Regions from separate parts of the Brotaphodocola sp. genome, predicted to be linked through region 2. Evidence: riboswitches for the same ligand, from Rfam matches in the RefSeq annotation. Region 2 holds a riboswitch; the other holds the start of a gene.
What was found. A riboswitch is a leader RNA that binds a small molecule or an ion and turns the genes downstream of it on or off. The one in region 2 is predicted to bind FMN.
Positions count from the first base shown of each region.

Region 1 (6,187 bases), on a different contig from region 2:
TTATTTCTCAATCTCGCGAATCAGATTTACCATCTCAATCGCACTCAGTGCACAGTCATATCCCTTATTTCCTGCCTTTGTTCCCGCACGCTCAATCGCCTGCTCAATATTTTCTGTTGTCAGGATACCGAAGAGAACCGGAATTCCGCTATCCAGAGATACGCTCGCGATTCCCTTTGATACCTCGTTGCACACATAATCGTAATGGCTTGTATTTCCGCGGATCACAGCACCCACACAGATGACCGCATCGTACTTTCCACTCTTTGCCATCTTCGACGCGATCAGCGGAATCTCAAATGCTCCCGGCACCCACGCAACATCAACCTGCGCCTCGTCCACGTTGTGACGTTTAAGACCGTCGAGTGCACCACCGACAAGCTTGTTCGTGATAAACTCATTGAAACGGCTTGCTACGATTCCCACACGAATTCCCTCTGCTACTACTTTTCCTTCCAGTACTCTCATGATTATTTCCTCCATTTTCTTGTTTTCTTCATCTTTTCTTGTTTTCACAATTTTTTATCTCATTTTCTATTTGATTACTTTTTTATTACTGTCTGCTTTCTGATTTCTAAGTTTTTTATTTTTTCGAATCTTTGAGTTTCTAAGCAGGTTTACACGAATACTCTCTCCATGTCTTAAATATTTAACAGATGTCCCATTCTCTGCTGTTTGGTCTTCAGGTAAAACCGGTCATAGCGCGTCGCCTGCATCTCGATCGGAACCCGCTTTGTAATCTTCATTCCAAACTCTTCCAATTGGTAAACCTTATCCGGATTGTTCGTCAGAAGATTCAGGCTCTTTACGCCGAGATCACGAAGAATCTGCGCTCCGATGTAGTATTCTCTCTCATCTCCACCAAATCCGAGTGCAAGATTTGCCTCAAGCGTATCCATGCCTTTTTCCTGAAGCTCATAGGCTCTGAGCTTATTGATCAGACCGATTCCACGTCCTTCCTGACGCATATAGAGCAGAATTCCGCGTCCCTCTTTCTCAATCTGCGTCATTGCCGACGCAAACTGCTGTCCACAGTCACAGCGCAGAGAGCCAAACACATCTCCTGTCAGACATTCCGAGTGAACACGACAAAGCACATCCTTCCCATCTCCGATCTCGCCCTTCACAAGCGCAACGTGATGCTCTCCATTTAAGCGATTCACATAACCGTAAGCCGTAAATTCGCCGTATTTCGTCGGCATCTTTGTCACAGTCACTCGGTCAATCAGACAATCATGGATCTTTCGATATTCCTGAAGATCCTTGATTGTAATAAAGGTGAGATTCCATTTTTTCGCGAGTTCCCGAAGCTCTCCGGTTCGCATCATCGTACCGTCCTCTCTCATGATCTCACAGCAAAGTCCGCAGGCTTTAAGTCCCGCAAGACGACACAGATCCACCGTTGCCTCGGTGTGACCATTTCTCTCAAGCACACCATTTTTCTTTGCAAGAAGCGGAAACATATGACCCGGTCGTCTGAAATCCTCCGGTTTTGCATTCTCCGCGATGCAACACATCGCTGTCATTGAGCGCTCCTTTGCCGAAATTCCTGTTGTCGTCGTGATCGCATCGATTGAGACTGTAAACGCTGTTTCATGATTGTCGGTATTGTTAGCAACCATCTGTGGAATCTGAAGTTTTCTTACATATTCCTCCGACATCGGCATACAGATCAGTCCTTTTCCGTGTGTCGCCATGAAATTAATGTTCTCTGTCGTCGCAAATTCTCCTGCACAGATGAAATCTCCCTCATTTTCCCGATCCGGATCATCCGTCACCAGAATAATTTTTCCCGCGCGAAGATCCTCAAGTGCCTGCTCAATCGTATCAAACTTCTCTGTCTGTTTTATTTCCATCGCTGTTTCCTCCACCTTTTTTCTTTATTCAAATTTCTTTATCCAGGTCCAAGCAACGAATTCTCAATAAATCCTTGAATTCTTTTAAAAAATTCTTTTAAAATCCATATTTTTCAAGAAATTCTCTTGTCAGTCCACCACCATCTGTTCCACCTTTGGCTTCATCAGCTTGATCGGTCTTACTGGCTCCATTTTCTGTCGTGAGAAGACGCTCCACATATTTTCCAATCAGATCTGTTTCCAGATTGACCAGATCGCCTCTCTTTCGCTCCCCAAGTGTCGTCACCTGGGCGGTGTGCGGAATGATTGAGACAGAAAAATCTGTCGTTCCAACTTTAGCCACTGTCAGGCTGATTCCATCAATCGCGATCGACCCTTTTTCCACAATATAGCGCAAAAGTCTGGAACTTGCCTGAATTGTGTACCAGACAGCATTGTCATCTTTCCAAATCTCCTCAATCCGTCCAGTTCCATCGATATGACCGGAAACCATATGACCACCAAATCGTCCTCCCGCAAGCATCGCCCGCTCCAAATTTACCCGTTTTCCCGGTTTGGCATCTGATAATGAAGAGCGGTTCAGTGTCTCATGCATCACATCCGCCGTGAAGCGATTTTTCTGAAACGAGGTTACCGTCAGGCAGACTCCATTGACGGCAATGCTGTCTCCCAGATGCACATCCTCTAAAATGTGATCTGCACAGATCTCAAGGACTGCGGAGTGTGTGCCTTTTCTGACTGCGATCACACTTCCAACCTCCTCTATAATTCCTGTAAACACGTTTTCCTCATCTCCTCTCATTCACATCATCCACAGTTTGCTCGATCATCTTCATCTGTCCCACTGTCATTATCCTCTCCGTGCTCGATCTCGCCCTCAATCAGGAAATCCTCTCCAAGTCTTGTCACTGTCATAGTGTCTGCGCGGAGTCTGACTGCCTGTTTTGGTGTTCTCACACCCTCCCCCTCAATCGGTGTCTTTGCTTTTCTTCCTCCAAAAAGTTTCGGTGCAAGGTAAGCCTGCACATGATTGACAAGTCCGGCATTCAAAACAGACCAGTTGAGCGTTCCCCCGCCTTCAAGGAGAATACTGTCAATTTTCATTTTTCCAAGTTTTTGCATCAGATCGTTCAGATCAAGATGACCGTCTCGCTCTTCTGTCACCAGAACCTGGCATCCGCTCTGCTCATACAAGGTTTTGCGCTCCGCATCCTGACAACAGGTGGCAAGAATGACTGGGGCACTCTCTCTGTCCGCCGTCTCCACAATCTTGGAAGTGAGCGGTGTTCGAAGATGCGTGTCGCAGACAATGCGAATCGGATTTCGCCCACCCGCGATTCGACAAGTCAACAGCGGATCATCCGCAAGCACCGTTCCGACTCCCGCCATAATCGCCGTATAGCGGTTTCTTTGCCCTTGTACATGTGCTCTCGCCTGCTCTCCCGTAATCCACTTCGATGCGCCTGTCGCAGTCGCAATCTTTCCATCGAGTGTCATCGCATATTTCATCACGACATACGGAAGTCCTGTGCGGATATACCAGAAAAATATCCGATTGAGTTCTCTGCACTCCTGTTCAAGCACATGCTCGGTGACCTGCACGCCGTGATTTCGTAAAATCTCAATCCCCTTTCCGGCGACAAGCGGATTCGGATCTCCGCTTCCAACCACGACTCTCGCAATCTTTGCCTCGAGAACCGCCAATGTGCACGGTGGCTGTTTGCCATAATGACAGCACGGTTCAAGTGTCACATAGAGAGTCGCTCCCTCCGGAGACTCGGTACACGAGGCAAGCGCATTTCGCTCTGCATGCGCTTCGCCGTATCTCTCATGATACCCGCTCCCAATGACCTCTCCATTTTTTACAAGAACCGCGCCGACTAACGGATTCGGAGAAACTCGCCCCGTCCCCTTTTTTGCAAGTTCAAGCGCCATCCGCATATATTTCTGATCGATGTTGTTCTGCTCTATATCATTCTGCTTTGTATCATTTTGATCTGCCACTTCTCACTCCCTGCCTTTCTTCTTTTCCTTGAATCCAACAGGAGCTCGTCTTAGAACATTTTCCTCTGTTCAGGACATTTCTGATTTCCATTTCAATCTGTTTTAAGGTTTTAACATCTCGACACACTCAAAATATTCAAATAAACTTTTCTTTTAAATTCTCGTCTTATTGCTTATCAGCCTCTCATAATCTCATAAATACAAAAAGCTCTGGAATTTTCATTCCAGAGCGATGATATTCTGTGACTGATCAATCTTTTGTCTGATATCGAGTTCATATCTAATCTGATCCTGATACCTAACGGATATCCAAATAGTTCTATCTGTCTATTCTGCGTATGTGCGATTGTGTCATAATCTTCTTTCATCCAGACTATACTGTCGGCCTCGGAATTTCACCGAATCATGCCTTACGGCTCGTGGGCTATCACCACCGGTGGGGAAACACTCCCCGCCCTGAAGACGTTGTTCTGTTGTTGATTTTTAATATACTCCCCTCTCCTTCATTTGTCAATCTATTTTTCAGACTTCTTTTCTCAATAGTCTGACAACATATTATCTTACGGCACTTTCGGTTCCAAAAGTGCCTACCTCTGAACAGCAGCGAACAACATTACGCTTCATACGGAGTTTTCAGATTGGCAGAATCAATCCACAAAGGCTTTCACCGCTTTCTCAAGCCCTGCATCATCCGTTCCACCTCCAAAATCAAGAATCACCAGGCGATTTTTATCACTCAGCACCACCTCATCCACAGCAACTGCCGTCGCCTCCTCTTTTCGGATCGTGTAACGACACCAGATCACCTTCACATTCTCTGGAAGATTCAAAAAGGTCTCCGTCTCAGGAAGTTCCTGTTCGCTCTGCTCCCACAGATCAGTCATATCCTTGGGATAATTTTTCTTTGTCTGACTGATCACCCATGGAATCGGGCTCTTGAAAATCGTCACTCCAACCGGATTTCCTGCACCATTCACACGCATATCGCTCGTCTGATAACTTGCAAACACGGTATGCTTCTCGTTTAAGTTGCTTAAATTACTCGGATTGCTCGAGTGATTTAAATTTGAGTCTATCTCCGTCTGACTTTTTTCTTCCGCCCGCATGAAGTACCCAACCATCGCATTGCACAGTGGAAATGCGATCATGCTGATCACGACAACACCCACAAAATAACCGATCCAGTCTTCCCTGTTGTTTCCACTTCCGTTTTCACGAATCCATCTCTGCATGAACAGAACAATCCCAAACATAAGAAACATAGAGACCATACCGCTGATAAAAACCGGCAGAGAAACCGCATACAGTGCTGACAAAATGATGAAAATCAGGAAAATCCACGTTGCCTGCCCGATTTTTCTCCATTTCAGTCGCCGGTTCACCTCCGTTGCCGTAAGTTTCTCTGGAGATATCGACTGCTTCCCGCTCCTCCTCAGAATCTTATTCTTTCTGTGCACCCACAACATAAGTCGAACATAGAGCATGCCCCAGGAAACCATGATCATCGTCGTCACAATCACAGAGAGGAAATTCAAGGGATCTGCAAGCACAACTCCCGGATTTTGTAAACTCCGACACAAAATCCAGCAATTCAAAACAATCAAAATGGGATACAGAATTCGCGTCGACCAACCCCACACAAGAGATTTCTGGATCTCAAACTGCCTTGCCTCGCTCATCTCTTCTGTCCGCTTCACATTCTCATCTGTCGTATAGAAAACCTGCCAGTTTATTCCCCTGCACTGGAACTTCCATCCCGAATCTTCACACCGCTCCTGAAACTTCTTTTCCGCCCATGAATCTACTCCCGTCAATGTCGAGCTTCCCGGAACGAGAACAGTTGCATATCTTCGCTTTTCCGGCTTTCCATAAGAAAACTTGATCCCGAAATTGCCAATTTTCTCCGGAAACCATCCCTGCAATGCCTGATCCTCCAGATACTGTTCAAATAGGTCTGCCTCCCACGCTGAAAAACTCCACCAAACTCGTTTCTCCTGTCTCATCGCTCCGCCTCCCTTCCATTGACCCTTCGTTTGATTTTATTATACAGAATTTGGTTCAGTCATTACAAGAACGAAGGACTTACTCTTTCCTTACATTTTCGTTACCGGATTTCAGAGATTCTTTTCTTTTGGTGGATTTGACGTTGCAGAGAAAAAGATTTTGCTGTACAATCTGCTGTGCACGAATCAACATAAAAAACAAATCAGAAACTAAGAAACAAAGAAAAAGAAAACAAGAAAATAAAAATGATTTTACATACGAAAGGATTTAAATTTTACTTATGAAAGACCTCACAAAGGGATCTCCCGCCAAAAATATGCTGG
Region 1 covers NZ_CFAHBC010000022.1:38,546-44,732, forward strand. The annotation lists gene ribH (6,7-dimethyl-8-ribityllumazine synthase) at 1-468, opposite strand; gene AC4EVX_RS09105 (bifunctional 3,4-dihydroxy-2-butanone-4-phosphate synthase/GTP cyclohydrolase II) at 642-1,856, opposite strand; gene ribE (riboflavin synthase) at 1,954-2,637, opposite strand; gene ribD (bifunctional diaminohydroxyphosphoribosylaminopyrimidine deaminase/5-amino-6-(5-phosphoribosylamino)uracil reductase RibD) at 2,664-3,860, opposite strand; FMN riboswitch at 4,213-4,328, opposite strand; gene AC4EVX_RS09120 (hypothetical protein) at 4,508-5,863, opposite strand; gene AC4EVX_RS09125 (MATE family efflux transporter) at 6,145-6,187, shown strand, end outside.
Region 1: linked by a shared signal. The riboswitch ahead of ribD (bifunctional diaminohydroxyphosphoribosylaminopyrimidine deaminase/5-amino-6-(5-phosphoribosylamino)uracil reductase RibD) and the one ahead of AC4EVX_RS10035 (ECF transporter S component) in region 2 are both predicted to bind FMN.

Region 2 (6,187 bases):
CGCCGGCACTGCCTCTGCAGTAGCAGTGTCCGTCGTCTTATTTTCCCCGCCGGTTCCAGAGGCTCCACCTGTCAGCGCCTCATCGATCGCCTGACTCGTCGCATCGAGATCAACCACCTTTCCGGAGCTTCCCGGAGTAATCTTAAAGGTTCCGTTCTCACGGACAATCGACGCATCCACCGGCGCGCCCACAATTCCGGCACACGTTTTCTTAATGAACGCATCCACCTTCTCCTCATCCACAGATGCCTCGATCTCAATGTGAACCGGATTCTTTTCCAGATCCTTCGTTCCCATATATCGACGGATCAGATTGCCCTCAAGTGCATGACTCGCGGCCTCCTCAACGACATTCTCATTGCTCCAGGCATATCCCAAATCACGCGCCGTCGTCTCCACCGTCATTCCGTCCACATCGAGGGAGATCGTTCTATCCGAAAGCCCGTCCACATAGGTCGCGACTTCCTCCTCCGCCTTCTCCTTTGTGAGTCCTCCCAGACTGAACTCACCGACATAGATTCCATCCGGTATGGTTTTCTCCTCTGCATACGCCGGCACTGCAGAACTGATTCCTGCAACCGCAATCAGAGCCATACCACTCAGCAATCTCAATTTTCTCATATATTCTCTGCTCCTCTTATTTACTGGAACACGCTGATGAGCGTTCCCGCTACCATCGGAACCACCATCGCAAGAATCAGGATGATGACAATCACTCCCGATACGATTCTCTTTGTTTTATTCTTATTATTATGTGAGTTTGCCATGATACATGAACCTCTCTTTCTTTTTCATCTTATTTTTTTCTTGTTCCAAATACACCCGCGCTCATTTTTTGACAATCCTGCCGTATTGCAAAATCAACTGATCATGAAGTCTTGAGGCTTCGCTACGGCTCAATTCTTCAAAGCGCACAGGTAAACTTATTTTATGATATTTTATAAAATACCGCAAGTCTTCTTTTTGCTTTTCCGATGCCGGCTGATCCCGTTTTACCTTGTAAATAAGCGGTTTTGGAACAAAAAGCTCCGGCTTGTTCTGCCCGAATCGTCTCGCAATCTTTGTATACAATCTCACCGTGTCCCACGCATCCGAGCATGCCCGATGTGCCCGCTCCCGCTCAATCCCAAAAAACGCACAGGCGACAGCTAGGTTTTTCCTCTCCTCCACCGGCATAAATGCCCGGCAGAGCGCAAGCGTATCAATTCCGTTCCGCTCAAAAGATTCCCCCTGATTTACTGTCGCCCGTTTCAGAAAACGGTAATCAAACATCACCTGATGCCCCACAATCGGAAGTTCTCCACAGAATTTCAAAAATTCATCGAGAACCTCCCCGATCATCGGCGCTTTTTCCACCATCTCATCCGTAATTCCGGTCAGATCAGATACAAAATCGGGAATCGGACATCCGGGATTGACTAACTGCTGATACTCTCCCGCGACCTCTCCATTCTCCACGCGAATTGCGCCGATCTCGATAATCCGATCTTTCTTTGGATCAAGTCCCGTCGTCTCAAGATCAACCGCCACAAAACTCAACTGTTCTGCCAAATTTCCCTGATCACATTCCCATTTTTTCTCAGATTTTTCAGATTTTTCAGACATCGATCTCAATCTTTCTTCCACTGCACTCATACTGGTAATAGCGAACACCCGCTGCATTTAACATGCGCTTTGACGCACGGACAGACGGAGAATCCGGATACTTGTCTTCCTTATAGATAATCGTCTGAATTCCTGCCTGAATGATCGCCTTCGCACACTCATTGCACGGGAACAGCGTCACATAGAGCTTGCTTCCCTCAAGGCTTCCGCCCCGATAATTCAAAATCGCATTGAGCTCACTGTGCGTCACATAGAGGTATTTTGCACTGTACGGATCTGTCGTCTCCGCCTCTTTTCCCCACGGGAACTCATCATCGGAACAACCCTTCGGAAATCCATTGTATCCCATCGACATGATTTTGTTATCCTGGCTGACGATGCAGGCTCCTACCTGCGTGTTCGGATCTTTCGATCGACGACCGGAAAGGTCTGCAATTCCCATAAAATACTCATCCCAGGAAATGTAATCCCGACGCTTCTTCGTCTCTGACATAAAATTCTCCTTTTTCTATTTTTTATCTTTTTTGGTGCACGATTATCTTTCTCAAACTCAAATTATCTCTTATCTGTCTTTTGTCTCCTCAGACTTTCAGGATATGGTATCCTGCCGCCTTTGTCAGACGGTTCATGATCGCCTGACCGAGATGATCTTTAGAGAAACTCTCCGAATAAATCACATCGACATCGAGATCATCAAACTCTCTGAGAACAGCAAACAGGTTGTGGGCGATCGTCTCTTCCTTTGCACGCTCTCCGACACTGCGGACAAGTCCGTCCGGATAGCTCGACCGGCTCTCATCGGTGCAGATCACACCTACCCGCAGATTCTGCTCAAGTCCTTCTTTTACAAGCTCATTGATCTTGTTTGCGACTGCCTCTGCCTCGCCCTCCACAAGTGTCATCTGTGCATGAGGAGCGTAGTGGCGGTACTTCATGCCCGGAGCCTTCGGATGAAAATCAGCAGTTGGCGGTCCCTGAATCGCCGGATCGATCTCGACATGACCGACGGTCTTTTCAAGCATCTCCATCGTCACAGCTCCCGGACGAAGAAGCGTCGGCACCTCACCGGACACATCGACAATCGTCGACTCCACACCGATTCCGACCGGACCTCCATCAAGAATCATCTCAATTCTTCCATTCATATCCTGCCATACATGCTGAGCTGTCGTCGGACTTGGACGACCGGAAGTATTCGCACTCGGCGCTGCAACCGGAACCTTCGCAAGATGAATCAGACGGTTTGCAACCGGATCGCTCGGCATCCGCACCGCCACGGTCTCAAGACCACCCGTCGTTCCATACGGCACGATACTGCTCTTCGGAAAAATCATCGTCAACGGTCCCGGCCAATATGCCTCGGCAAGTTTTCTTCCCGCTTCCGGAATTTCCTTCACAAGGGGTTCAAGCTCCTCCATGCAGGAAATATGCGCGATCAGCGGATTGTCCGACGGACGCCCCTTCGCCGCATAGATTTTTTTCGCTGCCTCCTCATTCAGAGCATTCGCACCGAGTCCATAAACTGTCTCCGTCGGAAATGCTACAAGCCCTCCATCCCGAAGAATCTGCGCTGCCTCCGCCAGCTCCTCATCTCGTATCTCTGCTGTATCCTGTATTTTCACCATCTTTGTTTCCATTGGTGTGTTCCTCTTTTCTTTTTCAGATAAATATTTCCCAATATCATATCTCGTATCATATCACAAAAAAACCGGAAAGGAAATATAAAGCCTTCCTTTCCGGTTTTTCCAGATTCTGCTATTTATTATGTTCTTTATCTTATTGTTCTACATCCTTTATGCGAAGTTATGCCCGAACGCCCCGTCTCGCCTGACTGGCTGTGCTGTGAATCACAACACTGACTCTCTTATACACAAGAGCGGTGATCAGGGAAACCACAATGCCCTTTACCACATTGAACGGTCCCACACACAGAAGAGCGAACGTCCACACATTGCTGACTGCCGGATTGATCTGTGCTCCCATCGAGATGATCGTGTCAAGTGGCATGAAGTGAGAATAGAACGGAAGCATCACGACAGCATTGAGGACAACTCCTGCCATTGCCATCAGAATCGTTCCAACTGTCATTCCAATTCCGGCGCCTTTCTTCGTGCGATTGAAGTGGTAAATCAATCCTGCCGGGATCACAAGTGCACATCCAATCGTAAAGTTCGCAAACTCTCCGACAAATCCGGTGCTCGTCGGCTTAATCACGAGCTTCACCAGAATCTTCACTGCCTCAATCACAATCCCTGCAACCGGTCCAAGTGCAAAGCTCCCGACAAGTACCGGAACCTCACTGAAATCAAGTCCGTAAAAACTCGGTGCCAGAAATACGAGCGGCACCTCAAACATCATCAGCACACCCGCCAGCGCGCCGAGCATTCCCATCAATACCACATTTCTTGTCGTAAACAGTTTCTCTCTCATTGTTGACTCCTCCTCTTGCCATGATGTAAGTTCCTTTCAGTCACAGCACATCCGTCCTCGCCTTCTGAGTACTTTCACTTTCTTTATGAAAAAACTTCACCCAGAAATAAATTTTTGATGCACCGCAGGGAGTATCATGCGAAACAAATGAGTGTTTGAGTCGACGCTCGCAGAATATTTTTCATGAACACAATCTTCCATCTTTTATGCTTCTATGAATAAAAAAGAATGTGCCCTGGCACATTCTCGCGCCGAGGCGCGGTTGCTTCGGCAACCATCTTCCCCTGCGCCGAGTGCGCATCCTCGCGGAGCGTTTTTGTATGATAGGACGCAATTTCCTATCATATCAAAAAGCCCCAGATTTGCTTGAAATCTGGGGCTTGCTTTTTGAGTGAAGATCTGTCACTTTCTAACTCTCTATATTCTGACATCTATTCGCATAATCTCTTCTTTCATCCAGACTTTACTGTCGGTTCCGGAATCTCACCGGATCAGCCACTTGCGCAGGTCGCGGACTTCTCTTCTCTCAAAGAGTCACCGCCGGTGGGGAATCGCACCCCGCCCCGAAGAACTTATTTTTTATTTATTTGCTGTCAGTATAATCACTTTTTCCTGTCTCGTCAATCCTTTTTTACAAAATCTGTTGCCGTTTGTGCCACACATGAACGGTAACGAAGATTTTTATCACAAAACTCATTCCCATCCATGCGCAATACCCACAACAAAAATGCTTTATCTCTGACCATTTGAATTGTGAGACGGGAACTTCTCGATGATACGTCCACTTCGGTATGCCTCAAGCAGATACTCAAGATCTGCAATATCCGCTTTAAGTTTCCGTCCGCTGTCCGTATCTCCGACGAGCTCCCTCTCCGTCGATCTCTGAATAATCACACTGTCGGAGTGAATGTCACTCTCATTCTCGATCGCAGACTCGGTCGACTCAAACGGCTTATGCGCCGCAAGAATCAGTCCGTAAGAATTGTAAATCAGTGTATATCCGGCGATTCCGGTCTCCTTCTGGTAAGCGCGCGAGAAACCACCGTCAATAACGAGAACCTTTCCTCCACACTTGACCGGGCTCTCTCCATTCTTCGTCTTGACCGGAACATGACCGTTGATGATGTGACCGTCCTCTGGTGACAAACCAAATTCCTCAAGAATCCTGTTTGCAACCTCCTCGTCCTCGATCAGCGTGTAGTATGGATTCTTCTTCTCCCTGTGTGTCTCCTTCTCCGCGAGGAAATACCGCTCAAATGTCGCCATCTTCGTCTTTCCAAACAGCGGGGAATTCTCGTGAAGCCAGATATACCACATCAGATCACGACCGCGCTTGCGCTCCACAAGATCCTCTGCGACAAAGCCTTTTCGGATATACTCATCAAAAAACTCGTAGAGAGATCTGCCACTGCAACGATGTCCGTAAAGCTCCACCTCGCGGAAACTGCCGTTCTCATTTAACGGCACACAGCCGTGAAAGAGCAGATTTCCGTTGTATACTTTGTACAGACTTCCCTTTGCAAGCAGGAAACGCATGTGTTCCTGAAGTTTTTCACACTTCTGGAAGGCATTCTCGAGACGCTCCATCACCTGCTCCTCGGCATCACTCAGGCGATACGGGGCTTTCGGATCTACAGTTGGGAAATTCATATCCAGAAGTTTATATTCTTTTCCGTCGAGCGTGATCACACCGCGCTCATAGTCAATGCGGTGAAGAAGCGCACGCCCCTCCAGACCGAACTCCGGATGCTCCTTGCTCATCTGTCCCTCGACCTTGAACTGAATGATTGAGATCGCCTTGTGCATCTTTAAGTTCATCTCTCTCTCATTCTTGTTTTTCGGAGGCTCCCCTTTCAGTGCAAAACAGGTACACGGATCATTCTCATACGCCTGCATCGCAAATGTCGCAAGCGGAAGAAGATTGATTCCATAGCCCTCCTCCAGAATATCCAGATTGCCATAACGGGCACAGATTCGGAGTGCATTTGCAATGCAGGCTCTCTGTCCGGTCGCTGCTCCCATCCAGAGTACATCGTGATTGCCCCACTGTACATCCACGGAATGATATGCCATCAGATCATCCATAATGATGTGCGGGCCTGGACCACGGTCATAGATATCGCCGAGAATATGAAGATGATCGACGACAAGT
Region 2 covers NZ_CFAHBC010000027.1:26,404-32,590, forward strand. The annotation lists gene AC4EVX_RS10010 (VanW family protein) at 1-621, opposite strand, end outside; gene AC4EVX_RS10015 (hypothetical protein) at 642-767, opposite strand; gene AC4EVX_RS10020 (3'-5' exonuclease) at 829-1,551, opposite strand; gene AC4EVX_RS10025 (deaminase) at 1,598-2,098, opposite strand; gene AC4EVX_RS10030 (L-threonylcarbamoyladenylate synthase) at 2,187-3,242, opposite strand; gene AC4EVX_RS10035 (ECF transporter S component) at 3,409-4,035, opposite strand; FMN riboswitch at 4,476-4,610, opposite strand; gene AC4EVX_RS10040 (fructose-1,6-bisphosphatase) at 4,768-6,187, opposite strand, start outside.